One region of the Enterobacter cloacae complex sp. IR5418 genome, then DNA from elsewhere that is predicted to be linked to it. Evidence: predicted binding sites of a transcription regulator. Region 1 holds the regulator's gene; each other region holds the start of a gene.
What was found. Region 1 encodes Fur, which represses iron uptake genes when iron is present. Its sites were predicted from a motif close to ATAATAATGAGAACNACTATCAA; they were not measured.
Positions count from the first base shown of each region.

Region 2: a site for Fur is predicted at 2,684-2,706, ahead of ACOTX7_RS00835 (Nramp family divalent metal transporter). Genes of this name have one in related genera too.
Region 3: a site for Fur is predicted at 5,163-5,185, ahead of sodA (superoxide dismutase [Mn]). Genes of this name have one in related genera too.
Region 4: a site for Fur is predicted at 3,926-3,948, ahead of ACOTX7_RS13435 (TonB-dependent siderophore receptor). Genes of this name have one in related genera too.

Region 1 covers NZ_JBMKHS010000002.1:323,181-330,925, reverse strand. The annotation lists gene seqA (replication initiation negative regulator SeqA) at 1-302, opposite strand, end outside; gene ybfF (esterase) at 486-1,259, shown strand; gene ybfE (LexA regulated protein) at 1,388-1,675, shown strand; gene fldA (flavodoxin FldA) at 1,831-2,361, shown strand; gene fur (ferric iron uptake transcriptional regulator) at 2,652-3,098, shown strand; gene chiQ (ChiQ/YbfN family lipoprotein) at 3,202-3,528, opposite strand; gene chiP (chitoporin ChiP) at 3,576-4,991, opposite strand; gene glnS (glutamine--tRNA ligase) at 5,440-7,107, opposite strand; gene nagE (PTS N-acetyl glucosamine transporter subunit IIABC) at 7,277-7,745, opposite strand, start outside.
Region 2 covers NZ_JBMKHS010000001.1:180,134-187,878, reverse strand. The annotation lists gene ACOTX7_RS00845 (sensor domain-containing phosphodiesterase) at 1-1,168, shown strand, start outside; gene nupC (NupC/NupG family nucleoside CNT transporter) at 1,214-2,401, opposite strand; gene ACOTX7_RS00835 (Nramp family divalent metal transporter) at 2,747-3,985, shown strand; gene ACOTX7_RS00830 (DUF2502 domain-containing protein) at 4,022-4,369, opposite strand; gene mgrA (L-glyceraldehyde 3-phosphate reductase) at 4,496-5,494, opposite strand; gene ipdC (indolepyruvate decarboxylase) at 5,681-7,339, shown strand; gene ACOTX7_RS00815 (ion channel protein) at 7,340-7,745, opposite strand, start outside.
Region 3 covers NZ_JBMKHS010000024.1:14,787-22,531, forward strand. The annotation lists gene rhaA (L-rhamnose isomerase) at 1-409, opposite strand, end outside; gene rhaB (rhamnulokinase) at 406-1,875, opposite strand; gene rhaS (HTH-type transcriptional activator RhaS) at 2,177-3,013, shown strand; gene rhaR (HTH-type transcriptional activator RhaR) at 3,087-3,935, shown strand; gene rhaT (L-rhamnose/proton symporter RhaT) at 3,936-4,970, opposite strand; gene sodA (superoxide dismutase [Mn]) at 5,259-5,879, shown strand; gene yiiM (6-hydroxyaminopurine reductase) at 5,946-6,620, shown strand; gene cpxA (envelope stress sensor histidine kinase CpxA) at 6,708-7,745, opposite strand, start outside.
Region 4 covers NZ_JBMKHS010000015.1:57,850-65,594, reverse strand. The annotation lists gene ACOTX7_RS13440 (alpha,alpha-trehalase) at 31-1,713, shown strand; gene ACOTX7_RS13435 (TonB-dependent siderophore receptor) at 1,804-3,906, opposite strand; gene ycgR (flagellar brake protein YcgR) at 4,067-4,798, shown strand; gene emtA (membrane-bound lytic murein transglycosylase EmtA) at 4,836-5,447, opposite strand; gene ldcA (muramoyltetrapeptide carboxypeptidase) at 5,555-6,469, shown strand; partial or broken gene ACOTX7_RS13415 (potassium/proton antiporter) at 6,567-7,745, shown strand, end outside.

The DNA of each region.
Region 1 (7,745 bases):
AGAGAGTAAAGTGTAGACAGCACCAGCATAAAGCGGTTAACCGCCTTTTTCTGCTCTGCATATTCATCGGACAGCAGCAGCTCGCGCATCGCGCGCACTTTGTCTTTTGCCGGCATGACGGCAGGTTTTACTTGTGCAACAACGCTCGGCTGAGACACGACATCTTTAGTGACAGGAGTGGGCTGTGAGGCGGCGGAAATTTTAAGCATGCGCCGTAAAATGTCAGACGCGCTCTCCCCAATATGCCGCGTCTGGCTGGCAATATACTGATAGAGTTCGTCATCAACTTCGATTGTTTTCATCTTAATCCAGTGCGATATCTTATCTGAATACAAGTCGTTGAGATTATAAGGTCAAATCCCAACAGCGGATAGCGTCAAACCAGGTTGGCGGCAAAAGTCGGATTAAACTGGATCCTTGCCCCCGGGCGGCAGAATGGTCAACATGATACCCTAACCTGACAAACCTAAAAAAAGAACTTTGCCATGAAATTGAATACCCGAGCGCAAACTGCACAATCGCCGAACAATAATTCTCCCATCGTACTGGTTCACGGCCTGTTTGGTAGCCTGGATAACCTGGGCGTGCTGGCGCGCGATTTAGTGACCGATCACGAGATCCTCCAGGTTGATATGCGCAATCACGGACTTTCCGGGCGCTCGGAGGAGATGACCTACGCCGCCATGGCGCAGGATCTGCGTGACACCCTCGATGCGAACGATATCCAGAAAGCGACGTTCATCGGGCATTCAATGGGCGGCAAAGCGGTGATGGCGCTCACTGCGCTGGCCCCTGAGCGGATCTCCGGGCTGGTGGTCATTGACGTGGCCCCCGTCAATTACGACGTTCGTCGTCACGATGAGATTTTCGCTGCAATCAACGCCGTGACGGCGTCAGGCGTCTCCACACGCCAGCAAGCGGCTACCGTTATGCGCGAACATCTCGATGAAGAAGGCGTGGTGCAGTTCCTGCTGAAATCGTTTGTTGACGGACAATGGCGCTTTAACGTCCCGGTGCTCTGGGATCAGTATTCGCATATTGTGGGTTGGGAAACCGTGCCCGCCTGGCCACACCCTACCCTCTTTATTCGCGGCGGCAACTCCCCTTACGTTACTGACGCGTACCGAGACACGCTGCTGGCACAGTTCCCGCAGGCCCGTGCTCACGCCATTGCCGGTGCCGGGCACTGGGTACACGCGGAAAAACCGGATGCCGTCCTGCGCGCCATTCGCCGCTATCTTACTGATACTGCGAATTGATTAAAAAGCCAGCGACCGGAAGCCGACGGGCTTCCAGTCGTTGGCGTGTGGATTTGGGTAATGTATGATGGCGCGCTTATCGCCCGGGCATTAGCAGGGCGGCGTGTTTCCCCCGAAGTCTCAGAATCATGGCCAAAGAACAAACGGACCGTACGACACTAGATCTGTTCGCGAATGAGCGTCGACCGGGACGACCGAAAACGAATCCGCTTTCGCGCGATGAACAGCTGCGTATCAATAAACGCAACCAGCTTAAACGCGATAAAAATCGTGGACTTAAGCGTGTCGAACTGAAGCTGAATGCCGATGCCGTCGATGCGCTTAACGAGTTAGCTGACGCGCGCAACATCAGCCGCAGCGAACTGATCGAAGAGATGCTGATCGCCCAGCTTGAGACGTTACGCGGCAAGGCGTGAGTCAGAAAATCCCCAATATTACCTTTTTCATGTAGCACAGAGTGCAGTCCTGCGTGATAGCTGTTTCCGCAGGGTTGCCTGTTCTGCTATTATTGCCCTTATCCGTGGACAATTTGCGCCACCATACCATTAAGTTTCAAGAGGTTATTTTACTCATGGCAATCATCGGCATTTTCTTTGGCAGTGATACCGGCAATACTGAAAATATCGCAAAAAACATTCAAAAACAGCTCGGTAAAGACGTTGCTGATGTGCATGACATCGCCAAGAGCAGCAAAGAAGATCTCGAGGGCTATGACATCCTGCTGCTGGGCATCCCGACCTGGTACTACGGTGAAGCACAGTGTGACTGGGACGATTTCTTCCCAACGCTGGAAGAAGTAGACTTCAACGGCAAGCTGGTTGCCCTGTTCGGTTGTGGCGATCAGGAAGACTATGCAGAGTATTTCTGTGATGCGCTGGGCACCATTCGCGACATCATTGAGCCACGCGGTGCGGCGATCGTCGGTCACTGGCCAACAGCCGGTTACCACTTCGAAGCGTCCAAAGGGCTGGCCGATGACGATCACTTCGTTGGCCTGGCCATTGATGAAGACCGTCAGCCAGAGCTGACCGCTGAGCGTGTTGAAAAATGGGTTAAGCAGGTTCGTGAAGAGCTGAACCTGGACGATATCCTTAACGCCTGATTTCCCTGCGGCGCAACTCCGGTTGCGCCCGTTTCCAGGTAAAACCGATTAAATTAATTGCTACAAACTTTTAACTTTTTTGTCCAGACCTGTACAATATCCCCCTGGTAAAAAGTGGGTGCCATCGAACAAGTTTGTTGGTGATACCACGTTTTTATAAGCATACTTTGCTTGAGACTTGCAGTTTTCATTTAGCCATGGCAGTTCTATAATGAGACGCATTATCCCAAGTGCATTTTCTGTCACTTCTTCTTTTGAAGTGAATCGTTTAGCAACAGGACAGATTCCGCATGACTGACAACAATACCGCATTAAAGAAAGCTGGCCTGAAAGTAACGCTTCCTCGGTTAAAAATCCTTGAAGTGCTTCAGGGGCCAGACAATCACCATGTCAGTGCGGAAGACCTTTATAAGCGTCTTATCGATATGGGTGAAGAGATTGGGCTGGCAACCGTCTATCGTGTGCTGAACCAGTTTGATGACGCGGGCATTGTTACTCGTCATAATTTCGAAGGCGGTAAATCCGTGTTCGAACTGACTCAGCAGCACCACCACGATCACCTGATCTGCCTCGACTGTGGCAAGGTCATTGAATTCAGCGATGATTCCATTGAATCACGCCAGCGTGAAATCGCCGCCCGTCATGGCATCCGCCTGACCAACCACAGCCTGTACCTGTACGGTCACTGCGCTGAAGGTGATTGCCGTGAAAATGAACATGCGCACGACGCAAAATAAGCGAGTGTACATACTCTGAGCCAGCCGTAAGGTTGGCTTTTTTTTTGCCTTTTTTGGGCAATAAAAAGCCCGGTAGCGCAGCGCCACCGGGCGTGAAAATAACTTATTTGTTGTTATTGCGTATCTCGTCCCAGATCTTATCGCAACGCTTCGCCACTTCCTGATCGTTACCGGTTTTACGCGCCTGAATACAGGCCTGGTAATCCATCACGCGAACGCTTTCCTGCGTCGCAAACTGCTCATGCGCTTTCTCTTTTTTCAGCACATTCAGCACGCTCTGGCAGGCTTCAATCTTCTCTGGCGATCCTTGTGCTGTATTGATGCAGGCGCTATACGCCTCCTTCAGACGGGAGTCTTCTTTCTGCGCCTGATCCTGCGCACACGCCACCAGCCCCGATGCCAGCAGCGCAACGATTACCCATTTTTTCATCATGTGCAGTCTCCATGCTGGCGGGACTTCACCCGCCAGCGTGTTCATCAGAAGATTGTGAATGGCGCAATGACCATGAATTTCACGTCACGCTCATCCTGGAAGATGTTGTTATATCCCCCGCCGTAGCTTGGCAGATCGGAGTGGTTGTCATACTGAGTGAAATGCAGCTTGAACATGGTTCCCTTGGCACGGCCATCCTGGAGGACATAGGCAGCATCCAGGCTATAGGCAGACTCTTTCAGGCGCTGGCTCTGATCGTAGATCGGCGCGCTGCTTGGTTTAGCATCCCAACCGTAAGCGTAGGACGCCCCAACGGACCATCCTGCAAGGTTCCAGTTTTTGAGGTCGTACATCGCGCCGAAGAACACCGCCTTTTCACCATTGGCGTTGAAATCAGAACGGTTATCCCACCAGATATCTAAACGTCCGTTTGATGAAGCGTAGGTTGGCGTCATGCGTTGCAGGAAGAAGCCCTGATTACCGTCAGCCTTAACCCATGTACCCTCAAGGCGCAGATCCACCTGGCCGATCTTATAGCCAAACGTTAAGGCTTGCAGCCAGGCAGTACCGTCATATAAGTCGTTGGCCAGCGCGACCTCATCATTAGTCCTTAAGTTATTTTGCGCATCGGCTTTGTCACGTGCGCCATAGAACTGATAGCTGGTAGAGAGTGGGCTGCCAGCGATATCGAATTTATACGATGCTTTAGCAAAGTACTGATCCATGTAGCCTTCAGCCTGACCAAACGCTGCTTCCAGGACAAAGTCATTTTTAAAGTCGTATTTCAAACCCAAAGAGTGGAGATAATCCACTTTGGTTTTACGATCGCCCTGGTAGAACTTGTCCATCTCAATGTGCCACGGTGCTTTGTACTCGTTGGTCCACATATAGGAGAAGCTCAACGCGCCCGCATCGCCGTAGTCAAAGTTAGCCCCGGCTTCCGCGCCCTGGTAGGTACCCGGCATAAAGCTCCAGTGCGGCGCTAACAGCGTTTGACCGGTTGGCTGAATATAGCCCCCACGTGCCCACACCGGGCCGTATTTGAATTTTGCAGCCGCTTTATACAGGCTGATACCGCTTTTATCACCGGACCAGTCTTCGTCATAGGCTTTATTGCTGGAGGAGAACGCAATTTCGTTCGGGTGGCCGCTGTCGCCGTTTTCAGCCATTTCGATTGCCGTGAATGCCGCAATATCCAGACCAAACATATCGGCGGCATAGCCTGACTGGAAATCCAGGTTGGCGTTCCAGGTGGAGTGAGAAAGGTTAGTTTTGTATTTATCTTCCGCAACGTCTTTACGGTCACGCTCACGCTGCCAGTAATAAACACCGCCCGTGAGGGTAGAATCTTCAATGAAACCTGCTGCTTTTGCCTCTGGTGCAACCACCAGGCCCGACATTGCTGTCACACCGGCGATAGCCAGCGCCAGCGCACTACGTTTGCCACTGAACGTACGCATAGATTATTCCTCTTTCACGAATTAAAACGCCTTAAACGGCGAAAAACAGAAAAGACCAAAAGGTCAGGGGTAGTCAGAAATACCCTCGAATTAACTACCGTCTTTAGGTTATTTTTCGCGACGCGAATTATCAATGCTTTTCCGTGGGCAAAAGTCAGGATTATGACGAAGTGCACATAATTCGTAGTACTTTGTAACATTTAGAGGAGAGCGAGGATTGGCGTGGAAATATCAGAAATTTCATCGGGTCGCGCAGGTATTTGCTGTTTATTTTTCATCCTCTTTATATTTCGTAAAAATACAAACTTTTTTTAGAAAAATAAGTAGCACTACATTGACCTGATATTTTAGCGGCTTATCTTTAAGCCCTGGCTTAATACCATGATCATTAAATAAAAAAAACGCCGCAATAAGCGGCGTTTGTTTCTCCTTGACCAGAGCAGCGTTATTATTCGCCGATTTTAGTCCATGTATCACGCAGACCGACGGTACGGTTAAATACCGGTTTTTCTGCCGTGCTGTAACGGCTGTCCAGGCAGAAGTAGCCTTCACGTTCGAACTGGAACGCTTTGCCCGCTTCAGCGGCTTTCAGAGACGGCTCGGCATAACCCTGCTTGATAATCAGCGACTCAGGGTTGATAACCGCCAGGAGGTCTTCCGCAGCACCTGGGTTAGGCACGCTGAACAGACGATCGTAAAGACGGATCTCAACCGGCAGCGCATGCTGTGCGCTCACCCAGTGGATTACACCTTTCACTTTACGACCATCAGCCGGATCTTTGCTCAGCGTCTCTGCGTCGTACGTACAGAAGATGGTCGTGATGTTACCTTCCGCATCTTTCTCTACGCGCTCGGCTTTGATCACATAGGCGTTACGCAGACGCACTTCTTTACCCAGCACCAGACGCTTGTACTGCTTGTTGGCTTCTTCGCGGAAGTCAGCACGGTCGATCCAGATTTCACCGCTGAACGGCACGTCGCGGGTGCCCATTTCCGGTTTGTTCGGATGGTTAGGCATGGAGACCAGTTCGCTTTCGCCCTGCGGGTAGTTTTCGATAACCAGCTTAACCGGATCGATCACGGCCATCGCGCGCGGCGCGTTTTCGTTCAGGTCTTCACGAATGCAGGATTCCAGAGACGCCATTTCGATGGTGTTGTCCTGCTTGGTGACGCCAATACGTTTGCAGAATTCACGAATGGACGCAGAAGTATAACCACGACGACGCAGGCCAGAGATGGTCGGCATACGCGGGTCGTCCCAGCCTTCGACGTGCTTGTCGGTCACCAGCAGGTTCAGCTTACGCTTGGACATGACGGTGTATTCCAGGTTCAGACGAGAGAACTCGTACTGGCGCGGATGCACAGGAATGGTGATGTTATCCAGCACCCAGTCATACAGACGACGGTTGTCCTGGAACTCCAGCGTACACAGCGAGTGCGTAATGCCTTCCAGCGCATCGCTGATGCAGTGGGTGAAGTCGTACATCGGATAGATGCACCACTTGTTACCGGTCTGGTGGTGTTCCGCGAACTTAATGCGGTACAGCACCGGATCGCGCATCACGATGAACGGAGACGCCATATCGATTTTGGCGCGCAGACACGCTTTGCCTTCTTCAAAGCCACCAGCACGCATTTTTTCAAACAGCGCCAGGTTCTCTTCCACGCTGCGGTCGCGGAACGGGCTGTTTTTGCCAGGCTGAGTCAGCGTACCGCGGTATTCACGGATTTCGTCAGCAGACAGTTCGTCGACGTACGCCAGACCTTTGTTGATCAGTTCAACCGCATAGGCATACAGCTGATCGAAATAGTCAGAGGAGTAGCAGATATCGCCAGACCAGTTAAAGCCCAGCCATTGCACGTCGTTTTTAATCGACTCAACGTATTCGATGTCTTCTTTTACTGGGTTGGTGTCATCGAAACGCAGGTTGCACTGCCCCTGGTAGTCTTGCGCAATACCAAAGTTCAGGCAGATCGATTTGGCGTGACCAATGTGCAGGTAGCCATTTGGCTCCGGCGGGAAACGCGTGTGGACTGTGGTGTGCTTACCACTGGCCAGATCTTCATCGATGATCTGACGAATAAAGTTACTCGGGCGGGCTTCTGCCTCACTCATCGTGGATTCCTCAAAGCGTAAACAACGTATAACGGCATATGATCTTATAACCCGGACGTAGTGACAACCCTTAAAACGTCCCGGAAGAAAATAATGGGGGCAAATGCTGCAAAAAAAAGCGGCGGAGGATATCCCCCGCCGCTTAAGGCATGACTCTACTCAGGAGCGATTACTTGCCTTTAATCTCATACAGTGGCGTCTGGCCTGCAACCACCTGACCCTGCGCCTGGATCACCAGACCGCTGAAGTCGTCGATGTTGCTGCACACGACCGGACTAATCATGGAGCGCGCATTGGCATTGAGGTAATCCAGATCCATCTCCAGAATCGGCTGACCTGCCACCACTTCGGCACCCTCTTCCACCAGGCGAGTAAAGCCCTGACCGTTCAGCGCAACGGTATCGATACCCATATGGACAACGATCTCCGCGCCTTTTTCGGTTTCGAGGCAGAACGCGTGGTTAGTATTGAAGATTTTCACGATAGTACCAGCTGCCGGAGAGACCACGGTTTTGTCCGTTGGTTTCACCGCCACGCCGTCACCGACCGCTTTGCTGGCGAACGCTTCGTCAGGCACCTGCTCAAGCGCAACAACGTCACCTGTCACCGGAGAGACCAGCGCAGCGATGGTCACCGCA
Region 2 (7,745 bases), on a different contig from region 1:
TCTACAGCACCATCCTGAGGCCAAAGTGTGCTGCCTGCGCCTGGACAATCTGGAATTTCTGAGCCGCCACTACGGCATCCTCATGCGTGTGCACTGTAAAAAGATGATCACCGCGTCGCTGCAACCGTTATTGCAAAAAGACGAGAAGCTCTTCCAGCTGCCAGGCAGTGAGCTGGTGGTGGTCCTGCTGGGGCCGGGCACGGCTGAGCGTTTGCAATATATGGTTGACCATCTGAACAGCCGTAAGATTATCTGGAACAAGACTGAGCTCGACATTGAGTTTGGTGCCTCCTGGGGGGAAGTGCCGGATGGAGAAAGCCTGCATCACACGCTGGGTCAGTTGAGCTGGCTGTCCGAGCAGTCCTGTGCCGGGCATAACGTCCTGGCGTTAACCAACAGTCTGGATGATGTCTCCGGTCAGACGACGGACAGGGTGCTGATGCTGGCCCGCATAAAACGCGCCCTTGATATCGGAGGGCTTCACCTTTACGCCCAGCCAATCCATAACGCGCGCGGAGAAGGGTACTTTGAAATCCTTTCAAGGCTGGAAAGCGATGGCGAAATCATCACGCCTGACCGCTTTATTCCGCTGATTGCTCAGTTCAACCTGAGCCACCGATTTGACCTGAACGTGGTGGAAAAATTGCTGATGTGGATGCGCAGCCATCCGTCCGAACGTGCCGGAACGCGGTTCTCGGTGAATCTGATGCCGCTGACGCTGATGCAAAATGAGATCGCAACTGAAATCATCGCGCTTTTTGAACGTTACGCCGTTGCACCGGAGGATATCGTCATTGAGATCACCGAGGAACAGGCTTTCTCTGACTCGGGAAGCAGCATCAACAATATCCAGCAGCTACGGGATTACGGCTTCCGCATTGCTATCGATGACTTTGGTACTGGCTATGCCAACTTTGAGCGCCTGAAGCGGCTGGAAGCCGATATCATTAAGATTGATGGCTGCTTCGTGAAAGATATCTGCACCGACAGCATGGATGCGATGATCGTCCAGTCCATTTGCAACATGGCCAAAACGAAATCGCTTTGTGTGGTGGCTGAATATGTGGAATCGACTGAACAACGCGAGATGTTGCTGCGATTCGGCGTGGATTATTTGCAGGGCTATTTGATTGGCAAACCACTGCCCCTGACGGCGCTGGAGACATAAAAAAACCGGGAGCGATGACTCCCGGTTTTTATTGCGCGGTATGAATTACAGAACCAGTGCTGCGATAGAGGCAGACAGGACGCTCACCAGCGTTGAACCGTAAACCAGCTTCAGGCCAAAGCGAGAAACGACGTTTCCTTGCTCTTCGTTCAGGCCTTTAATCGCGCCAGCGATAATACCGATGGAAGAGAAGTTCGCGAAGGAGACCAGGAAGACGGACAGGATCCCTTCCGCACGCGGGGAGAGTGTGCTGGCAACCTTCTGGAGATCCATCATCGCCACGAACTCATTGGAAACCAGTTTCGTAGCCATGATACTGCCCACCTGCAACGCTTCGTGAGCGGGCACACCCATCACCCAGGCAATCGGGTAGAAGATGTAGCCGAGGATCCCCTGGAAGGAGATACCGAGTACGGCGGCAAACAGGGCGTTCAGCGCAGCGATCAGCGCGATAAAGCCAATCAGCATCGCCGCCACGATAATCGCAACCTTGAAACCCGCCAGAATGTATTCACCCAGCATTTCGAAGAAGCTCTGTCCTTCATGCAGGTTTGACATCTGAATGTTCTCTTCGCTGGCATCAACACGGTATGGGTTAATCAGCGAAAGCACGATAAAGGTGCTGAACATGTTCAGAACCAGCGCCGCAACCACATATTTTGGTTCCAGCATGGTCATATACGCGCCCACGATAGACATGGAAACGGTAGACATTGCGGTCGCCGCCATGGTGTACATGCGGTTACGGGACATTTTGCCGAGGATATCTTTATACGCAATGAAGTTCTCAGACTGACCCAGGATCAGCGAGCTGACTGCGTTAAAGGATTCCAGCTTGCCCATGCCGTTAACTTTCGATAACAGGAAGCCGATTGCACGGATAACCACCGGCAGAACGCGGATGTGCTGGAGGATACCGATCAGGGCAGAGATGAAGACGATAGGGCAGAGTACCTTCAGGAAGAAGAAGGCCAGACCCTGATCGTTCATGCTGCCAAAGACGAAGTTTGTCCCTTCGTTGGCAAATCCGAGCAGTTTTTCGAACATTTCGGAAAAGCCTTTCACGAAGCCGAGGCCTACGTTGGAGTTCAGGAAGAACCACGCAAGTAAAACTTCAATGACCAGCAGTTGGACAACATAGCGAATACGAATTTTTTTGCGGTCTGTGCTGACCAGCAATGCAAGTGCAGTAACGACAACGAGTGCCAGGACAAAATGAAGGACGCGGTCCATATTTGCTCCAAATATGAGGCAGGTTTAATTTCCGTGCACATTCTATGTAACAAGCACAAAGAAAACGAGATCAAGCCCACACTATAGTTACATCCTGTGACGAGTCTCAAAAATAGTGATCAACAATACATTTTTGTTATGTTAGGTAAATGAGTGAAAAGTTAAGTTTGTGTGCTACGCTTCACAAATGTCTGCGCATTTTCACATTCTGTGACCTTGCTCCACCTGCCTGTCTATCGTTCCTGACTATCAGAGAAATCATGTTAACCGTCACAAATGAACTTGATAATCATTCTCATTTTGATAGCATGAAACATAGCAAAGGCTATATTTCCAGAGGCAGAAATGACGAATAGTCGCGTAGAGAGTAGCAGCGGCAGAGCGGCACGCAAGCTGCGGTTCGCATTAATGGGACCTGCATTCATTGCCGCGATTGGCTACATCGATCCGGGTAATTTTGCGACCAATATTCAGGCCGGGGCCAGTTTCGGCTATAAACTGCTGTGGGTTGTGGTTTGGGCCAATCTGATGGCGATGCTGATTCAGATGCTCTCCGCGAAACTCGGTATTGCCACCGGGAAAAACCTGGCGGAGCAAATCCGCGATCACTATCCACGACCGGCAGTTTGGTTTTACTGGGTTCAGGCGGAAATTATCGCCATGGCCACCGATCTCGCCGAATTTATCGGGGCGGCGATCGGCTTTAAGCTTATTCTGGGCGTCTCTCTGCTTCAGGGAGCCGTACTGACCGGGATCGCTACTTTCCTTATTCTGATGCTCCAGCGGCGGGGACAAAAACCGCTGGAGAAAGTCATCGGCGGCCTGCTGCTGTTCGTCGCCGCCGCCTATATCGTTGAACTGGTTTTCTCCCAGCCGAATCTGGTGCAGCTGACGAAAGGGATGGTGATCCCTTCGTTACCGACCTCTGAAGCCGTATTTCTGGCCGCCGGGGTGCTGGGGGCGACTATCATGCCGCACGTGATTTATCTGCACTCTTCGTTAACTCAGAATCTGCATGGCGGGACAAGCAAAGAGCGCTACTCCGCCTCGAAATGGGATGTGGCTATCGCGATGACCATTGCCGGATTTGTGAATCTGGCGATGATGGCGACCGCCGCCGCCGCGTTCCACTTTAACGGGCATACCGGGGTTGCCGATCTCGACCAGGCTTACCTGACGCTGGAGCCGCTGCTGAGCCATGCCGCTGCCACTATTTTTGGTTTAAGCCTGGTTGCTGCGGGTCTTTCATCTACGGTTGTGGGGACGCTGGCTGGGCAGGTAGTGATGCAGGGGTTCGTACGTTTCCATATTCCACTGTGGGTTCGCCGCTCGGTCACGATGCTGCCTTCCTTTATTGTGATTCTGATGGGGCTGGATCCGACCCGCATTCTGGTGATGAGTCAGGTGCTGCTGAGCTTCGGCATTGCGCTGGCGCTGGTGCCGCTGCTGATATTCACCAGCAACAAATCGCTGATGGGCGATCTGGTGAATTCGACGTGGGTGAAACGCGTCGGGTGGGCCATTGTGATGGTGGTGGTGGCGCTGAACCTGTGGCTGTTGGTTGGCACCGTTGCAGGACAATAAAAAAGGAGCCTCGCGGCTCCTTTGTGGTATTCATTATTAATGTCGGCCATGCCCGTGGCCGCCGCGGCCTTTGCCGTGGCCCCAGCCGCCGCGACGGTCATCGCGGTCATTCCAGCCTTCACGGTAGCCGCGTTCATACGCGTTGTTTTTATACCACCCGCGATGCAGACCATTATCATGCCTGCGCCAGCGGTCGCCACGCCATTCATAATGACGATGCCAGTAATCACGGTCGCGCCAGTAGCCGCCGTCCCAGTATCTGCCGTAGTCATCACGATCGCCAATTTGTAATTTAATCGATGGCAACAGGGTGATTTCGCCAGCGTTGGCGACCAGCGGGGCCGAAGCCAGTAATACCGCTGCAAGAATCAGTGACCTGAACATACTCTTCTCCTTCACGATCGGGGCCGCTGTGCGACCTGTTAACGCAATTTTACGAGTTGGTAAACATTCGTTTCATCGCCTCAACTCCTAAATCATGAAGGAGAGCACTTTTTGCTAAAAGTGACGTTAATCTGAGCTGGACAGGATCGCGTCTATCGTCTTCAGCTCTTCTGCGGAGAACCGACAATTCTCCAGCATGCCCGCAGCATCATCAATTTGCCCGCTTTTGCTGGCGCCGATGAGCACGGATGTCACCGCATCGTGGCGCAGGATCCAGGCCAGTGCCATTTGCGAAAGTTTTTGCCCCCGTTTTTCCGCCAGCGCATTCAGCTTGCGTACCTTTTCCAGCTTTTTGTCGGTGATCTGCTCCGGGTTCAGGAACTTACTGCCGCTTGCTGCGCGAGAATCCGCCGGGATGCCGTTCAGATAGCGATCGGTCAGCTGCCCACCTGCCAGCGGGGAGAAGGGGATGCATCCCACCCCTTTTTGCTGCAACACGTCCAGCAAACCCTCTTCTGGCGCACGTTCAAACATGGAGTACTTCGGCTGGTGGATCAGACATGGCGTGCCCAGATCCTCCAGTATCTCAATCGCCTGTCGTGCCACTTCAGCCGGGTAGTTGGACAGACCGATGTACAGCGCTTTACCCTGACGCACCACATGGTCAAGCGCTTTCATGGTTTCACGAAGCGGCGTTTCTGGGTCGGGACGGTGGTGATAGAAAATATCAACGTACTCCAGTCCCATACGCCTGAGGCTTTGATCCAGGCTGGAAATCAGATATTTACGCGATCCCCAGTCGCCGTAAGGCCCGTCCCACATGGTGTAGCCCGCTTTGGTAGAAATGATCAGCTCATCGCGCCAGGGCAGGAAATCCTCCTGCAAAATACGCCCGAAATTACGTTCCGCCGATCCAGGAGGCGGGCCGTAATTATTGGCAAGGTCAAAATGCGTAATACCCAAATCGAAAGCGCGCTGTAAAAGTTGACGGCTGTTTTCGAGCAGCGTCGCGTCGCCAAAATTGTGCCATAGCCCCAGCGAGATGGCGGGAAGCTTGAGTCCGCTTTGCCCACAGCGGCGGTATTGCATTGTCTGATAACGATTTTTGTCAGGCTGATAACCCATTGGCGAGACCTCTGGCGCTGGAAAGAAAACTTAGTGTATACGTTTACACTAACCTGAAGAAAATGAGCATAGCTCAGCTTTTTTCGTAAAGCATTCTTTCCAGAGCCTGATTGTCGCCAATTCTGGACACGCTTCACGCTTATTTAATACTCAGAGTGAGGTCAACGTCAGAAGGACACCTATAAAATGCGTACCCCCTATTGCGTCGCCGATTACCTGCTGGACCGACTAACAGATTGCGGTGCCGATCATCTGTTTGGCGTGCCGGGCGACTATAACCTGCAATTTCTCGATCATGTGATCGACAGCCCGGACATCTGCTGGGTGGGCTGTGCCAACGAATTAAACGCGTCTTACGCCGCTGACGGCTATGCCCGCTGTAAGGGCTTTGCCGCGCTCCTGACGACATTCGGCGTTGGGGAGCTAAGCGCCATGAACGGTGTGGCGGGCAGCTTTGCCGAACATGTCCCCGTGCTCCACATCGTGGGGGCACCGGGTATGGCGGCACAGCAACGTGGAGAGTTATTGCACCATACGTTAGGCGACGGCGAGTTCCGCCACTTCTATCATATGAGCGAACCCATCACCGTTGCACAGGCGGTGCTTACCGAACAAAACGCCTGTTATGAAATTGACAGAGTCCTGACCACCATGCTGCGGGAGCGTCGTCCGGGCTACCTGATGCTGCCCGCCGATGTGGCGAAAAAAGCCGCTACGCATCCTGTAAGCGCTCTCACTTTGCACCCCGCGCCGGCCGATTCAGCCTGCTTGCAGGCGTTCCGTGAGGCTGCCGAAAAGCGTTTGTCCATGAGCAAAAGCACTGCGCTGTTAGCGGACTTCCTCGTACTCCGCCACGGACTGCGCGCGGCCCTTCAGACGTGGGTGAAAGAGGTGCCGATGGCACACGCCACCATGCTGATGGGCAAGGGCATATTTGACGAACGACAGAGCGGTTTTTACGGCACCTATAGCGGGTCGGCGAGCGCCGCGCCGGTCAAAGAGGCCATCGAGGGGGCTGATACGGTGCTGTGCATCGGTACCCGCTTTACCGATACGCTCACTGCCGGGTTTACCCACCAGCTGACGCCAGCCCAGACGATAGAGGTTCAGCCCCACGCGTCCCGCGTCGGTGACGTCTGGTTTACGGGTATCCCGATGAGGGAGGCTATTGAAACGCTGACAGCGCTGTGTAAAACGCATGTTCGTGATACGCGCGCGCCATCGGATCACAGCGGCTTTGCCTTCCCGACTATCGAGGGGGCGCTGACCCAGGAGAGCTTCTGGCGTACCCTGCAAACGTTTATTCGCCCCGGAGACATTATTCTGGCTGACCAGGGGACGTCTGCTTTCGGCGCTATCGATCTGCGTTTACCGGCGGACGTGAACTTTATCGTCCAGCCGCTGTGGGGCTCGATTGGCTACACGCTGGCAGCGGCGTTTGGCGCACAAACGGCATGTCCGAACCGACGCGTAATTGTCCTGACGGGTGACGGTGCCGCACAGTTGACCATTCAGGAGTTGGGATCGATGCTGCGCGACAAGCAGCGCCCGATTATTCTGGTGCTTAACAACGAAGGGTATACGGTCGAAAGGGCCATTCACGGGCCGGAGCAGCGCTATAACGATATTGCCCTCTGGAACTGGACGCAGATCCCGCAGGCGCTGAGCCTGGCGCCTCAGGCAGAGTGCTGGCGGGTCAGCGAAGCGGAGGCGCTGGCGGAGGTGCTGGATAAAGTGGCACACCATGAACGGCTTTCGCTGATCGAAGTGATGCTGCCGAAAGCCGATATTCCGCCGCTGTTGAGCGCGCTGACCAAAGCGCTGGAGGCGCGCAATAACGCCTGATTACCTGTCGTTTCGCCATCCCATCAGCATCGGTTTGCCCGCCAGCAGGAGCCAGGCGGGCAACATCACGATACAGAGCAGCGGCAGAAGCGTGGTATCCGGCACCACAACGGCCGCCATAAACAGGCTCAGCCACGCATCACGCGTGACCACCAGTACCAGCCCCAGAATGGAACAGGAGACGGTAATCGCCGCAGGGACAGCATCGACATGCTCATGCAGCATCAGCCCCAGCGCGACACCAACAAACACCGCCGGGAAGATACGACCTCCCCGGAAGCCACAGGCCGAAGCGACCACCAGCGCCGCCAGTTTTACCAGCGCGAACAGCAAATAATCCGAGACGCTAAAGACCTGGCTGAAGGCCAGCTGCTGCATCTCGTCCAGACCTTTAAACAACGTAACC
Region 3 (7,745 bases), on a different contig from region 1:
AAAAACAGGACGGGTTAAAATCCAGCCCCAGTTTGTTGGCTTTCGCCCACTCCACCCAGTTCTTAAAGTGTTCCGGTTTGATTTCGTTACGCGCGACCGGCTCGTCGGACTCCAGATAAATGGCGTGCAGATTCAGGCGTTTTGGCCCGGGGATCAGGCTCAGCGCAAGCTCCAGATCCGCACGCAGTTCGGTGGCGTTGCGCGCTTTGCCCGGGTAGTTACCCGTGGCCTGAATGCCACCCGTCAGGGAACCGCCTGGGTTCTCGAAACCGGCGACGTCATCGCCCTGCCAGCAGTGCATAGAGACGGGCAGACGGTCGAGCTGGCGCAGCGCCTCTTCGACATCCACGCCAACGGCGGCGAAACGCTGTTTAGCCAGGTCCCAGGCTTGTTCAAGTTGAGTGGTCATGCGCAAAGCTCCTTAGTCAGTCGTTTTTGCTGAAACTGCGCCCGATAGCGGGCAATTTCATGGCAGGGATGGGGGGTGTAAGTGGTCAGGCTGTTATTCGCCGTCACCACCGAACGGAAATCGTCGACGCTGGAAAGTTCGTCCAGGGTCATCAACTGAATGCCGATATTGCCGAGCGTGGAGGCTTCAATCGGACCTGCCACCACGGTAATGCCGCAGGCATCGGCGCAGAGCTGGTTCAGCAGCTGGTTCTGGCAGCCGCCGCCCACGATATGCAGCTGGCTGAACGGTTTACCGCGAAGGCTCGCCAGTTCACTCAGGATGTCGGCATAGAGCAGGGCGAGACTGTCAAAAATGCAGCGCGCCAGCTCGGCGGGGCGGGATGGTACCGGCTGTCCCGCTTCAAAACAGGCGGCCTGGATCTCGGCGCTCATGTGCACCGGGTTGATAAAGCGGTCGTCGTTCGGGTTAATCAGGAAGGTGCAGGCCTTCAGCTTTTCAGTTTCCGCGATAAGCGCGGGCAGGTCGGTAATGTTCTGCTCTTTCAGCACCCGCTGGAGCAGCCACAGGCCCATGATGTTCTTCAGCACGCGGTAGCGGCCTTCGGCGCCACCTTCGTTGGTGATGTTCGCGGCCAGCGCGGCATCGCTGGTGTAAGGGGTTTTGCTCTCAAAGCCCATCAGCGACCAGGTGCCGGAGGAGAGGTAGGCCGCGTCTTTGCTGGTGAGCGGCGAAGCAATGACCGCGCTCGCGGTATCATGGCTGGCGACGGCGACAACAGGGATTTCATTCCCCTGCGGGCAAAGCCAGTGACCAATCACATTGCCCGGATGGGTTGGCGTGCCAAACCAGGACGGCGAGGCGCCCGTCCAGGCCAGCAGGTGTTCATCCCAGTTATCGGTGTTGATATTGACCAGCTGCGTGGTGGTGGCGTTGGTGTATTCCCAGTTCATGTTGCCGGTCAGACGGTAGCTTAAGTAGTCCGGGATCAGCAGCGCATGCGCCACCTTTTCGACCAGCTCTGGCTGTTGCTCCACCAGCGCGCGCAGCTGGTACAGCGTGTTAAACGGCAGAAACTGGATGCCGCTGCGACCATAGATGTTCTCCTTGCCAAGCTGCGCGATGGCGTGCGCCATCAGCCCATCGGTACGGCTGTCGCGGTAGGAGACGGGCAGGCCGACGCGTTCGCCGTGACTGTCCAGCAGCACGTAATCCACGCCCCAGGTATCAATGCCGATACTGTCGATGCGAATACCGTCGTTGCAGACGTTGTGAAGTCCGGTACGGATCTCCGCTTCCAGCGCATCGATGTCCCAGGTAACAAAACCGTCCTGTTTTTGCAGACAATTGGCGAAACGGTGCATTTCGCGAAGCGTTAGGGTGTGCAGGTCACAGTCCCAGGTGGCGAGCATTACACGGCCGCTGGATGCGCCTAAATCGACAGCCACACAATGGCGAAAAGTCATGGTCGGGTCCTTTCTTAAGTCATTAGCGAGGAGTGTAAGAAAGGGAAGAAATAGCCACCTTCTCGCCACTGACAGCCCAAATCTCGCGCTGGCAAGAAAGCAAAGATGAACGTGAGGGAGTTCACAGTTTCCAGTAATGGCGGGGTTTGCAGGCAGTGTGACGTTGACCGCATTTCCCGATCTTTCCGCTCGTTTCTTGAAAAACCGGCAGCTTTTGCACGGTTTGCTGTCAAAAATTTAAGGTGAGGAAGGAAGGCCTTAATTACTATTTTGAGAACTTTTCTCATTGGTGGGGGCCGTTATGACCGTACTGCACAGCGTCGATTTTTTTCCTTCGGGGGCATCTCCCGTCGCGATTGAGCCACGGCTTCCTCAGGCTGCGTTCCCGGAACATCATCATGATTTTCATGAAATTGTGATTGTTGAACACGGAACGGGCATCCACGTGTTTAACGGTCAGCCGTATACCATCAGCGGCGGTACGGTGTGCTTCGTGCGCGACCACGACAGGCACCTGTATGAACATACCGACAACCTGTGCCTGACCAATGTGCTCTATCGTTCCCCGGATGCGTTCCAGTTTCTCTCCGGGCTGAATCAGCTCTTGCCGCAGGAGAAGGACGGCCACTACCCGTCGCACTGGCGGGTGAATCAGTCCACGTTGCAGCAGGTGCGGCAGCTGGTGAGCCAGATGGAGCAGAGCGAGGACGGGCAAGAGACGCACGCCATCGCCACCCGCGAACTGCTGTTTATGCAACTGCTGGTCCTGCTGCGCCGGAGCAGCCTGGTGGAGGGGCTGGAAAATAACGACGCGCGACTGAACCAGCTGATGGCCTGGCTGGAAGATCACTTCGCCGAAGATGTCTGCTGGGAAACGCTGGCGGATGACTTTTCGCTCTCGCTACGCACGCTGCATCGTCAGCTCAAGCAGCATACCGGGCTGACGCCGCAGCGTTACCTCAATCGTCTGCGCCTGATCAAAGCGCGTCATCTTTTACGTCATACCGACGAAAGCGTCACCGATATCGCTTATCGCTGTGGATTCGGCGACAGTAACCACTTTTCGACGCTTTTTCGCCGGGAATTTAGCTGGTCGCCGCGCGATATTCGTCAGGGGAAAGACGCGTTGCTTCAGTAACGCGAGGGCAGTCACCGTTTTCAGGCCGCAAAAAAGCTAATAATGTCCGGTTATCCGCCGTAGAGGTTGTGGTGTGGCTGCTCAGTTAATTCTTCGCAAAGATGATTTTTTTGCCTCCGCGAGTCAGGCCGTCGCGGTGGCGGACCGCTATCCGCAAAATGTCTTTGCCGAGCACACTCATGAATTCTGCGAGCTGGTGCTGGTGTGGCGCGGCAACGGCTTACACATCCTCAACGACCGGCCCTACCGCATCACGCGCGGAGATCTGTTTTACATTCGCGCTGAAGACAAGCACTCCTACGCCTCGGTTAACGATCTGGTATTACAGAACGTCATCTACTGCCCTGACAGGCTCAAACTGAATGTCGACTGGGCGGGCAGCATCCCGGGCTTTCTGGATACCAGAGGCGAACCGCACTGGCGCTTAAGCAGCAACGGTATGGCTCAGGTGCGCCAGACCATTTCCCAGCTGGAGCAGGAGAGCCAGAAGAGCGATCCGCTGGCTAACCAGATGTCGGAGCTGCTTTTCGCCCAGCTGGTGATGACCCTGAAGCGCCATCGTTACGCCACGGATAATCCCTCCGCCACCACGCAGGAAGCGCTGCTGGATAAGCTGATCACCCGGCTTGCGGGCAGCCTGAACAAGAGTTTCGTGCTGGAAAAATTCTGCGAGCAGGAGCAGTGCAGCGAGCGCGCGTTGCGCCAGCAGTTCCGCACCCAGACGGGGATGACGGTAAACCACTATCTGCGCCAGCTGCGCATCTGCCACGCCCAGTACCTGTTACAGCATACGGAGCTGATGGTCAGTGAAGTGGCGATGCGCTGCGGCTTTGAGGACAGTAACTACTTTTCGGTGGTGTTTAACCGTGAGGTGGGGATGACGCCGGTACAGTGGCGCCATCGCAGTCGTAAGGCCGCCTGATCAGTTCGCCATGCCGAGGCCAACAATGTTAGCGGCGATAATAATCACCACGCAACCCAGGCTCAGGACGCCAACCGGACGACGCCCGGCGTTGTTCCACTCCTTCAGCACCAGCCCAACCAGCCCACCGCACAGCACGTAGAAGCTCATGTGCAGCATCCAGCTCATGTAGTCATACTGCGGCGGAATGCTGGCGTGGCCCCAGGCGTAGAAGAAGAATTGCAGATACCACATCAGGCCGCCGAGGGCGGAGAGCAGGACGTTGGTGACGATCAGCGGTTTTGCCAGCGAGAAATCGGCTTTTACCGACAGATTCTTCACTTTTGCCAGACGAATGAAGCAGAAGCCGAGGTTGACCAGCGCGCCGCCGCCCATGATGACCACGTAGCTTGGCAGGGCAACATACAGCGGATCGACGCCCAGCGCCGCAGCGGCGTCGTGCATCGGTTTGGCGGCGTTCATGGCGAACGACATGCCCGCCGAGAAGACTCCACACATCACCGCCAGCAGCAAGCCTTTCTTCAGATTAAACTCTTCGGCTTTGATGCCCATCTTGCGTTCTTTTAGCTGGCCTGCGCGGGTGACGATCCCCACGCCGATTACCGCCACCAGCACGCCCAGCAGCGTCATTCGCCCGCCCTGGGTGTTGATCAGCACGTCGAAATGGCCGTTGAGGATGGGCGTCATCAGGGTGCCGACGATCAGCGTAATGCCAATCGCGATGCCTATCCCCATCGACATGCCGAGGTAGCGCATGGTAAGGCCATAGTTGATATTACCGATGCCCCACATCGCGCCGAACAGGAATACCGGCAGCAGGGTGGAAGCGTTGAAGGAGGAGAAGTAGCCCCAGAAATCGGGCAGCAGCATGGCGCTGATTGTCCACGGCAAAATCAGCCAGGACACGGTACCGCCAACGGACCACATGGTTTCCCATGACCAGCCTTTCACCTTTTTAAACGGGGCATAGAAACAGGCTGCACTGGCCGCGCCTATCAAATGCCAGAAGATACCCATCGTAATCGCATGATTCATTTTTACATCCTCATCGTTTTTATAGCCGGAGGCTTCCCGCCGACTTGATGAGTGTAAAAATTGGGCGGTTTGGTAACCTTCAGAAGGTTGCCGCACTTTTGTTCAGGTTGGCAATCAGCACGTTAAGCACGTGAGCAGACTCACAATTTTGTCATTTATCAAAATGCGAATAACCTTATAAAAACTACGGCATTGATAATCATTTTCAATATCATTTAATTAACTATAATGAACCAACTGCTTACGCGGCATTAACAGCTGTGCCGCCCGACAATAATGGAGAGGATTATGAGTTATACACTGCCATCCCTGCCGTATGCCTACGACGCACTGGAACCGCATTTCGACAAGCAGACGATGGAAATCCATCACACGAAACACCACCAGACCTATGTGAACAACGCGAATGCTGCGCTGGAAAGCCTGCCAGAGTTCGCTAATCTGCCTGTTGAAGAGCTGATCACCAAACTGGACCAGCTGCCAGCAGACAAGAAAACCGTGCTGCGCAACAACGCGGGCGGTCACGCTAACCACAGCCTTTTCTGGAAAGGCCTGAAAACCGGCACCACCCTTCAGGGCGACCTGAAAGCGGCTATCGAGCGTGACTTTGGTTCCGTTGACAACTTCAAAGCGGAATTCGAAAAAGCCGCTGCAACCCGCTTCGGCTCTGGCTGGGCGTGGCTGGTGCTGAAAGGTGACAAACTGGCGGTCGTTTCTACTGCGAACCAGGACTCCCCGCTGATGGGTGAAGCGATCTCTGGCGCATCCGGCTTCCCAATTCTGGGTCTGGACGTGTGGGAACACGCTTACTACCTGAAGTTCCAGAACCGTCGCCCTGACTACATCAAAGCCTTCTGGGATGTGGTGAACTGGGACGAAGCCGCAGCGCGTTTCGCCGCTAAAAAATAAGGTTGCATTGACGCCTGTGAGAAGCGAGTCTGATGACTCGCTTTTTTTGTATCTGAAGGAGTAGAGATGCATTACCCGGTGAATGTGTTTACAGGCAAGGTAAGGGAATACGACGGCAGCCGCCCGAGCGCCATCGCCAAAGTGCAGGTCGACGGTGAGCTGACGTTGACCGATCTCGGGCTGGCGGGTGACCAGCAGGCTGAAAAGAAAATCCACGGCGGGCCCGATCGCGCGCTGTGCCACTATCCGCGCGAGCACTATCAGCACTGGAAAGCCGAATTCCCTGAACAGGCGGAACGCTTTGTTGCGCCCGCATTTGGCGAAAATCTCTCAACGGAAGGGCTGACGGAAAAGAACGTCTTTATTGGCGATATTTTCCGCTGGGGCGATGCCCTGATTCAGGTCACCCAGCCACGCTCGCCGTGCTTCAAGCTTAACTACCATTTCGGTATTCAGGATATGTCGGCTCAGCTGCAAAACGCGGGCAAAACTGGCTGGCTGTATCGCGTTGTGCAGGCGGGACAGGTTTCGGCGGATGCGCCGCTTGAGCTGGCTTCGCGCTTGAGTGAGGTATCCGTGTATGACGCCTGCGCGATTGCCTGGCATATGCCGTTTGATGATGAACAGTTTCACCGCCTGCTGTCTGCGGCGGGGTTATCCACCAGCTGGACCAGAACGATGCAGAAGCGGCGGATAAGCGGGAAGATCGAGAGCAGTTCGCGGAGATTGTGGGGGAGATAACTGCCCCTCACCCCGGCCCTCTCCCCAAAGGGGCGAGGGTGTTTTACGTTCCCTCTCCCCTTTGGGGAGAGGGTTAGGGTGAGGGGTTTACGAACGCTTATACAGCGGTAGCCACAGGGTTAACCGCAACCCGCCCAGCGGGCTGTCATCGGCTTTCACCCAGCCACGGTGCTGCTGCATGGCGGTTTCAACAATCGCCAGACCCAGCCCCGTACCGCCAGACTCACGATCGCGCGCCTCGTCGGTACGGTAGAACGGACGGAAAATCTGCTCGCGATCTTCCGGGCTGACGCCTGGACCGTCGTCATCGACAATGATGGTAATCCCGTCTTTATCCACCGAGAACGCCACTTCAATCTTCGTGTGCGAGTAGCGCAGCGCGTTACGCACAATATTCTCCAGCGCGCTTTCCAGCGTGTTGGGGTTGCCGTAGAGCGGCCACGGGCCAGGCGGGAAGTTGACGGTGAGCGATTTGCCCATCTGCTCCGCTTCGAACGCCGCGTTGTCCAGCACCTCATGCCAGAGGTGATTGGCTTTCACCGTTTCGCTCACCAGCGCATTCTTCTGCTGATTGCGCGACATCACCAGCAGGTCGTTGATCATGCTGTCCAGCCGATGGGCTTCCGTCTCAATACGCTCCAGCTCTTTGCTCTCACCGCTGCGGCGGCGCAGCAGGGCGGTGCCCAGCTGTAGGCGCGTGAGCGGGGTGCGCAACTCGTGGGAGATGTCCGACAGCAGGCGTTGCTGCGCGGTCATCATGCGATCCAGCGCGCTTACCATCTGGTTAAAACTGGTTCCGGCGGCCAGGAATTCCTGCGGCCCGGATTCCAGCTCCGGATGCTGCCTTAGGTTGCCTTGCGCCACTTCGTCCGCCGCATTTTTCAGCTTACGCGCCGGTTTCGCCAGGCTCCATGCCAGCCATAACAGCAGCGGGGAACTGACCAGCATCGTGACGATCAGCAGCAGAAGCGGACGGTCAAACAGCAGGTTGATGAAGTCGGACTGGGAACTGCTCGCAGGGCGAATCAGATAGAGCTGGTAATTGTCTTCCCCATCTCGCACCGAGAAAGGACCGACCATCTCTACCCGACCATATTTCTTTTTCTGTGGGTGATCGGCGTTATC
Region 4 (7,745 bases), on a different contig from region 1:
CGCTGCCCAGCGACGAATGGAGATGAACCGATGATAAAAACTCGAATGCTACGCCCCGGCTTGTTACACCTTGCGTTGGCAGGCGCACTATTCGGTGTAACCGCATTGGGTTACGCTGAAGACCAGCCAGCGAGCCAGCAAAGCTCACCTGATATTCTCCTTGGCCCCCTCTTTAATGAAGTCCAGAGCGCCAAACTGTTCCCGGATCAGAAAACCTTCGCGGATGCCGTTCCCAAAAGCGACCCGCTAACGATCCTCGCGGATTACCGGATGCAGCATACCCAGTCCGGTTTTGACCTGCGCCACTTCGTGGAGATGAACTTTATCCTGCCGAAGGAAGGTGAGAAATACGTTCCCCCGGAGGGCCAAAGCCTGCGCGAACACATAGACGATTTGTGGCCTGTGCTGACCCGCACCACCGACAAAGCGAACAAATGGGACTCTCTTCTTCCCCTGCCAAAACCCTATGTCGTGCCGGGGGGACGCTTCCGCGAAGTCTATTACTGGGACAGCTATTTCACCATGCTGGGGCTGGCCGAGAGCGGCCACTGGGACAAGATCGGCGACATGGTGGACAACTTCGCTTACGAGCTTGATACCTGGGGCCATATCCCTAACGGCAACCGCAGCTATTACCTGAGCCGCTCTCAGCCGCCGTTCTTCTCGCTGATGGTGGAACTGCTGGCCACGCATGACAGCGATGCGTTAAAGAAATACCGTCCGCAGATGGAAAAGGAGTATGCCTACTGGATGGAGGGGGCGGATGGGCTTCAGCCTGGTCAGGCGAACAAACGCGTGGTGAAGCTGGATGACGGCTCCCTTCTCAACCGTTACTGGGATGACAAGGATACGCCACGTCCTGAGTCCTGGCTGGATGATGTTACCACCGCCAAAAATAACCCTGACCGTCCGGCTACGGAGATTTACCGCGATCTGCGCTCTGCCGCCGCCTCGGGCTGGGATTTCAGCTCCCGCTGGATGGACGATCCACAGAAGCTGGGCACCATCCGCACCACCAGCATCGTGCCGGTGGATCTGAATGCGCTGATGTTTAAGATGGAAAAACTGCTGGCCCGCGCCAGCCAGGAAGACGGTGATACCGCCAGCGCAAGCAAATACGACGCGCTGGCCTCCGCACGTCAGAAAGCGATGGAAAGCCATCTGTGGAACGATAAAGAGGGCTGGTATGCGGATTACGATCTGAAAACCGGGAAAGTGCGTAACCAGCTGACAGCCGCGGCCCTCTTCCCGCTGTATGTGAAAGCCGCATCGCAGGATCGCGCCGACAAAGTGGCCGCAGCCGCTTCGTCACGCCTGTTGAAACCGGGCGGAATTTCTACCACCACCATCAACAGCGGACAGCAGTGGGATGCGCCAAACGGCTGGGCGCCGTTGCAGTGGGTTGCGGTGGAAGGCTTGCAGAACTATGGTCAGCAGAAAGTGGCGATGGACGTGACCTGGCGTTTCCTGAAAAACGTTCAGCATACCTACGATCGCGAGAAGAAACTGGTTGAGAAATACGACGTCTCTTCGACCGGTACCGGCGGTGGTGGCGGTGAGTATCCGTTGCAGGACGGTTTTGGCTGGAGTAACGGCGTGACGCTCAGAATGCTGGACATGGTCTGTTCGAAAGAGAAGCCGTGCGACAGCGTGCCGGAGAATCAGCCTGCGGCTAACGATGACGTTGCCCCTGCGAAACAGGCGGCGCAGTAGCGCCCCTCACCCTGACCCTCTCCCCGGTGGGGCGAGGGGACGGTTCCGTGCAATAGCGTTGCCCGGTAGCACTGCGCCACCGGGCTTTTTTCAGAAGCTGTAGCTCGCCCCGACCTGGAACGTGCGATCGCGGCCTATCCAGCAGTTGGTCGCGTCATAGCAGGTGAGCGTCTCTTTGTTGGTGACGTTCTGCGCGCTCGCTTTCAGCGTCAGCCCCTCCAGCGATGGCGCCAGTTCGCCCATGCGGTAGGATGCCGCCAAATCGTACTGCGTTGTACCGCCCAGCTTGCCTGCGTCGTTGGCTGGCGAGATTTCCATCGGTCCGGTGTAGCGTGCGCCTGCCCCCAGCGTTAAACCTCTCAGCGGGGTGCTGTCAAAGGTGTAGTCTCCCCACAGATTAAAGGCGTTCTCAGGGACCTGCGTCGGTCGTTTGCCCTGGTACTTGTCATCTTCAGTGTTGATGGCGTGGGTATAGGCGTAGTTAGCAATCAGCGTCAGGTTATCCGTTGGACGACTGACGGCAGAAAGCTCCGCGCCTTTCGATTCCACTTCCCCGGTCTGGCGATAGTTCAGGAAGCCCGGATCGCTGGTCACCACATTTTTCTGACGAATGTTAAACACCGAGGCCGTGAAGGTGGTTGCGTATTCCGCCAGCAGGTATTTCACCCCACCCTCCACCTGCTTGCTGGTGGTGGGCTTAACGTCTTTCGCAGTCAGCGTGCCCTGCGGCGATACCGGGGCGAACCCTTCCGAATAGCTGATAAACGGCGAGAGTCCATTGTCGAAGGCATAAAGCGCACCCAGGCGTTTCGTGAGGCGATCCTGCGATACCCAGGCTTTGTCACCGTTTTGCAGATAGTTGGTGGTGACGGAACGGTAGTCGTCATAGCGCAGGCTGGCCAGTACGTTCAGCCCGCCAAACGCAATCTGATCCTGGAGGTAATAGCCATTCTGCTGATAGCTGAGACGGTTTTTCTGCGCGGTATAAAGCCCCAGCGCATCGTTATCGATCTGCGCGTGATCCGGATGACGCATATCGATACCCGGTGTGGACGAGGCGTAACGATAATGGAAGTGAGAATTCAGCTTCTGATAGTCAAAGCCCGCCAGCAGATGGTGTTTCCACTCTCCCAGCGCGACGGTTCGGGTCACCTGGTTATCAATGTTGAAACTCTGCAAATCTTCATCCGTGGTATAGGCGAAGCGGTTGAGCTGGTAGACCTCGCTGCCCGTCCCGGTGGAATAGGCGCTGCGCTGGTGGGTGTCCACATCAAAGTAGCGCGCTTTCTGGTTAAAGCCCCAGCCACTGTCAAACTCATGTTCAAAGCTGTAGCCCACCATCCACTGGCGCTGTTTAAAGCCGCTCCACTCATCCCCGGCATAGTCACGACGATCGGCGTATTTCGATCGCAGATAGCTTAGCGGCATCGGGTCAGACGGCGTCAGGCTCGGCGTATTTTGCGCCAGCGCGTCAATGGTCAGACGCGTTTTGTCATCCGGCTGCCAGGTCACGGAGGGGGCCACCAGATAGTTTTCATAGCGCGTGGTGTGCGCCTGTTCGTCACTTTCCGTCGCTTTGCCCAGCAGGCGATAGTTCCAGTCGCTGTTCGCGATCTGCCCCGTAGAATCCAGATACCCCTCTTTCAGATTACGGTTTCCGGTGTTAAAGCCCAGCTCCGTTTTCGCCTCTTTTTGCGGCTTTTTACTCTGGATATTGACCAGCCCGCCCGGGGAGCCGCCGCCATAAAGCACGGACGACGGCCCTTTCAGGATATCGACGCTCTCAACCAGCAGCGGATCGATTCGCGCTTTGGTGTTCCCGGTGACGTTATAGGGGAGTTGCAGGCCGTTGTAGAACTCCTGCTCGACGTTGAACCCGCGGATTTTGTACTCGCTCATGTAAGAGGTACTCCCGCGCACCTCCGTGGAAACGCCCGGCGCATAGCGCAGGATCTCGTTTATAGAACTGGCGTGCCGCTGCTCAATCTCTTTTGCGGCGATGGTGTTGATCACCTGCGGCGTTTTACTTTCCGCGACGGCTGATTTCGTGGCGCTGTTGGTCCAGCCGGGAAGCGCGCTGCCCTGCTCTGTGCCTGTCACCACGATGGTGGATTCTTCTGCGAAAGCCTGTGTCTGCAATCCCAGCGTGACGGCGCCTGCCAACGCGCATAACGCAAAACGTGAAGTACTCATAGTGTCGTCTTGTTATAAGATGATATTGGGAACGTCAATTATTATCATTTCCATTAGCAAAGCAATATCAGCAGAGAAAAACAGATCGTTTGTATTAAGTTTCATGCCAGCGTGCCGATAACCCAGAGACAGTCTGTCATCTATCGAGGAGCCATCTGGCGTGAGTAGCTACAGTGAGCAGTTCCTGAAACAAAATCCGCTGGCTGTATTAGGGGTGTTACGCGACCTGAAAAAGGGTGAGGTGCCGCTGCGCATCAACTGGTCAACCAGTCAATTTATCAGCAAGATCCTGGACGTAACGGCAGAACACCTGATCGTGGATCTGGGTAGCCAGACCGATGAAAACCGTGCCGCGCTACAGGCAAAAAATCTCTCGGTAATGGCCGAAACGCAGGGGGCTAAAGTCGAGTTTGTGCTGCCTCGCCTGACCACGATCGCCTACCAGGGTTTGCCTGCGTTTATCGCCCCCTTACCCGCTAACCTCTGGTTCGTGCAACGCCGGGAATACTTTCGCATCAGCGCCCCGCTTCACCCGGCCTATTTCTGTAAGGCAAAAATGCCGGACAAAAAAGAGATCCGCTTTCGTCTCTTTGACCTGTCGCTGGGCGGTATGGGCGCGTTGATGGATACGCCGAAGCCGGAAGGCCTGGTGGAAGGTATGCGTTTTAGTCAGATTGAGCTGGATATGGGCGGATGGGGACGCTTCTGGTTTGACGCCCAGCTGATTGCCATCAGTGAGCGCAAGGTGGTGGACAGCAAAAACGAAACCATTACCACGCCACGGCTGAGCTTTCGCTTCCTGAACGTCGGGCCAGGCGCCGAGCGCGAGCTACAGCGCATCATCTTTTCACTGGAGCGTGACGCGCGGGAACGCGCGAACAAAGTGCGCTGAAAGGCGTCGGGCAGCGTACTGCCGCCCGACAAAGGCGTTACATCGCGTCCATCGCTTTCTGTACTTTCCAGATATAACGCGGCGCCTGTGCTGACGGATGATTCTTCACAACGTGCTCGAAGAATTCATCTTTATCCATATCGTTGATCTCTTCTATCGCCTCTTTGCGATCGGATGAGAAGGTTCGGAGCAGCGCGCCAGCGCCGTTCACATACGACACCACCAGCGCATATTGCATCACTTCCGGATCGTCAATCCCCTTCAGAATGCCATGCTCCAGAATGCTCAGGTAAGCGGTTCCCATAGAGATATTACGTTCCGGGTTTTTTAGTTCGCTGGTGGAAGGCTGTCCCTTCCAGCCCATGTAGCGATAGACCTCTCTCCCCGCCGTCGAGGCTTTTAACTGCATCAGCCCCACCGCATTCGATTTGCTCACCAGCGTCGGGTTGCCGCCGGATTCCACGGCGATGATTGCCGTGATCAGGCGCGGGCTAACGCCCCAGGCCTTCCCGGCTTGTTCGCTGATCGGCATCCACTGCATGGCCCGCTTTACTGGCACTTCAGGGTTCCAGGGGGGATTTTGATAATCATGTTTTGAACTACAGCCAGCGAGCAGCACAATCAAAAAAGCAAACCATCTCAATTTCACGTCATCTATCCTTATAGCCGGTCATCGCGGTACGTCGCCCCTTGAAGCAGGCGGCGTATAAGCGGCATGATATAGACAATTAGATTCTCATTCAGCAAGGAATTGCCATGCCTCAGTTTCATCTCATCGCACCGTCGGGCTACTGCATCAACCAGGAGGCGGCACAGCGGGGCGTTCAGCGCCTGCTGGAAATGGGCCATCAGGTAGAAAATCAGACAATTATCCCCCGCCGCATGCAGCGTTTTGCCGGTACGGAAGCGCAGAGACTGAGCGATATCAACAGCCTGGTGACGCTGGAAGGCAAAAATAACATTGTGCTGGCCGTGCGCGGCGGCTATGGCGCAAGCCGACTGCTGGAGAGCATCGACTGGGCCGGGCTGGCCGCACGCCAGCAGCAGGATCCGCTGTTGATCTGCGGACACAGCGATTTCACGGCGATCCAGCTCGGCCTGCTGGCGTTGCATAACGTCATTACCTTTAGCGGCCCGATGCTGGCCGGTAACTTTGGCGCGCCGGAGCTGGATGCGTTTACGCAGGACCATTTCTGGCGCGCCCTGCAAAACGCGACCTTCACCATTGAATGGCAAGGCAACGGACCGCATTGGGAATGTGAAGGGCAACTGTGGGGCGGAAACCTCGCGATGCTGGTGTCGCTGATGGGTACGCCGTGGCTGCCGCAGATCACGGACGGCATACTGGTGCTGGAGGATATCAACGAACACCCGTTCCGCGTGGAACGCATGCTGTTGCAGCTGTATCACGCCGGGATCCTGGAGCGGCAGTCGGCCATTGTACTGGGCAGTTTTAGCGGTTCAGCGCCCAACGATTACGATGCGGGCTACACGCTGGAAACCATGGTCGATTTCATTCGTTCCCGGCTGGATATCCCGGTGATCGCCGGTCTCGATTTCGGCCATGAGCAGCAAACCGTGACGCTGCCGCTGGGTGCCCGGGCGCGCCTGACGCACGATAATTCAGGCAGTCGGCTGACAATCAGCGGTCATCCGGTCTTAAAGGCATAAAAAAGCCGTTATTCCCCCTCAATAAAACGCAGTTAACGTTGTTAATATGTTAGGGTTTTAATAACAGCGTTCACATTGAGGTGGGAGTAAGACGACATTGGGTGCCACAGCGATAATCAGTCTTTTCATTCTGGGTTCCATCCTGGTAACCTTTAGCATTTTATTAAGTTCATTTTCATCGCGTCTTGGCATACCTATTCTTGTCATTTTCCTGGCTATCGGCATGCTGGCCGGGATCGACGGTATCGGCGGTATCCCCTTCGATAACTACCCTTTCGCCTATATGGTGAGTAACCTCGCGCTGGCGGTGATTTTACTGGACGGCGGCATGCGCACCCAGGCAAGTTCGTTTCGCGTGGCCTTAGGCCCGGCGCTGTCTCTGGCGACCGTCGGGGTGCTGATCACCTCCGGTTTGACCGGCATGATGGCAGCCTGGCTGTTTAACCTCGATATAATGGAAGGCCTGCTGATTGGCGCAATTGTCGGCTCTACCGATGCGGCGGCGGTTTTCTCGCTGCTCGGCGGCAAGGGGCTGAACGAACGTGTTGGCTCAACGCTTGAGATTGAATCCGGCAGTAACGATCCGATGGCGGTGTTTCTGACCATCACCCTGATTGAGATGATCCAGCAGCATGAAACCGGCCTGAGCTGGATGTTTGCCTGGCACATTCTTCAGCAGTTTGGCCTGGGGATTATCATTGGTCTCGGCGGCGGCTACCTGTTGCAGCATACGATCAACCGAATCACACTGCCTTCCGGCCTTTACCCGCTGCTGGCCCTGAGCGGCGGCATTCTGATCTTCGCCGTCACCACCGCGCTCGACGGTAGCGGCATTCTGGCGGTTTACCTTTGCGGTTTTCTGCTGGGCAACCGGCCGATCCGTAACCGTTATGCGATTCTGCAAAACTTTGACGGGCTGGCCTGGCTGGCGCAAATCGCCATGTTCCTCGTGCTGGGCCTGCTGGTGACGCCGTCGGATCTGCTGCCCATCGCCGTGCCGGCGCTGCTGTTATCAGCGTGGATGATCTTCTTCGCCCGTCCGCTGTCGGTATTTGCCGGCCTGCTGCCGTTTCGCGGGTTTAACCTGCGCGAGCGGGTGTTTATCAGTTGGGTGGGGCTGCGCGGTGCGGTGCCGATTATTCTGGCCGTGTTCCCGATGATGGCCGGGCTGGACAACGCCCGCCTGTTCTTTAACGTCGCCTTCTTCGTGGTGCTGGTGTCGCTGCTGTTCCAGGGAACGTCGCTGGGCTGGGCGGCGAAAAAAGCCAAAGTGGTC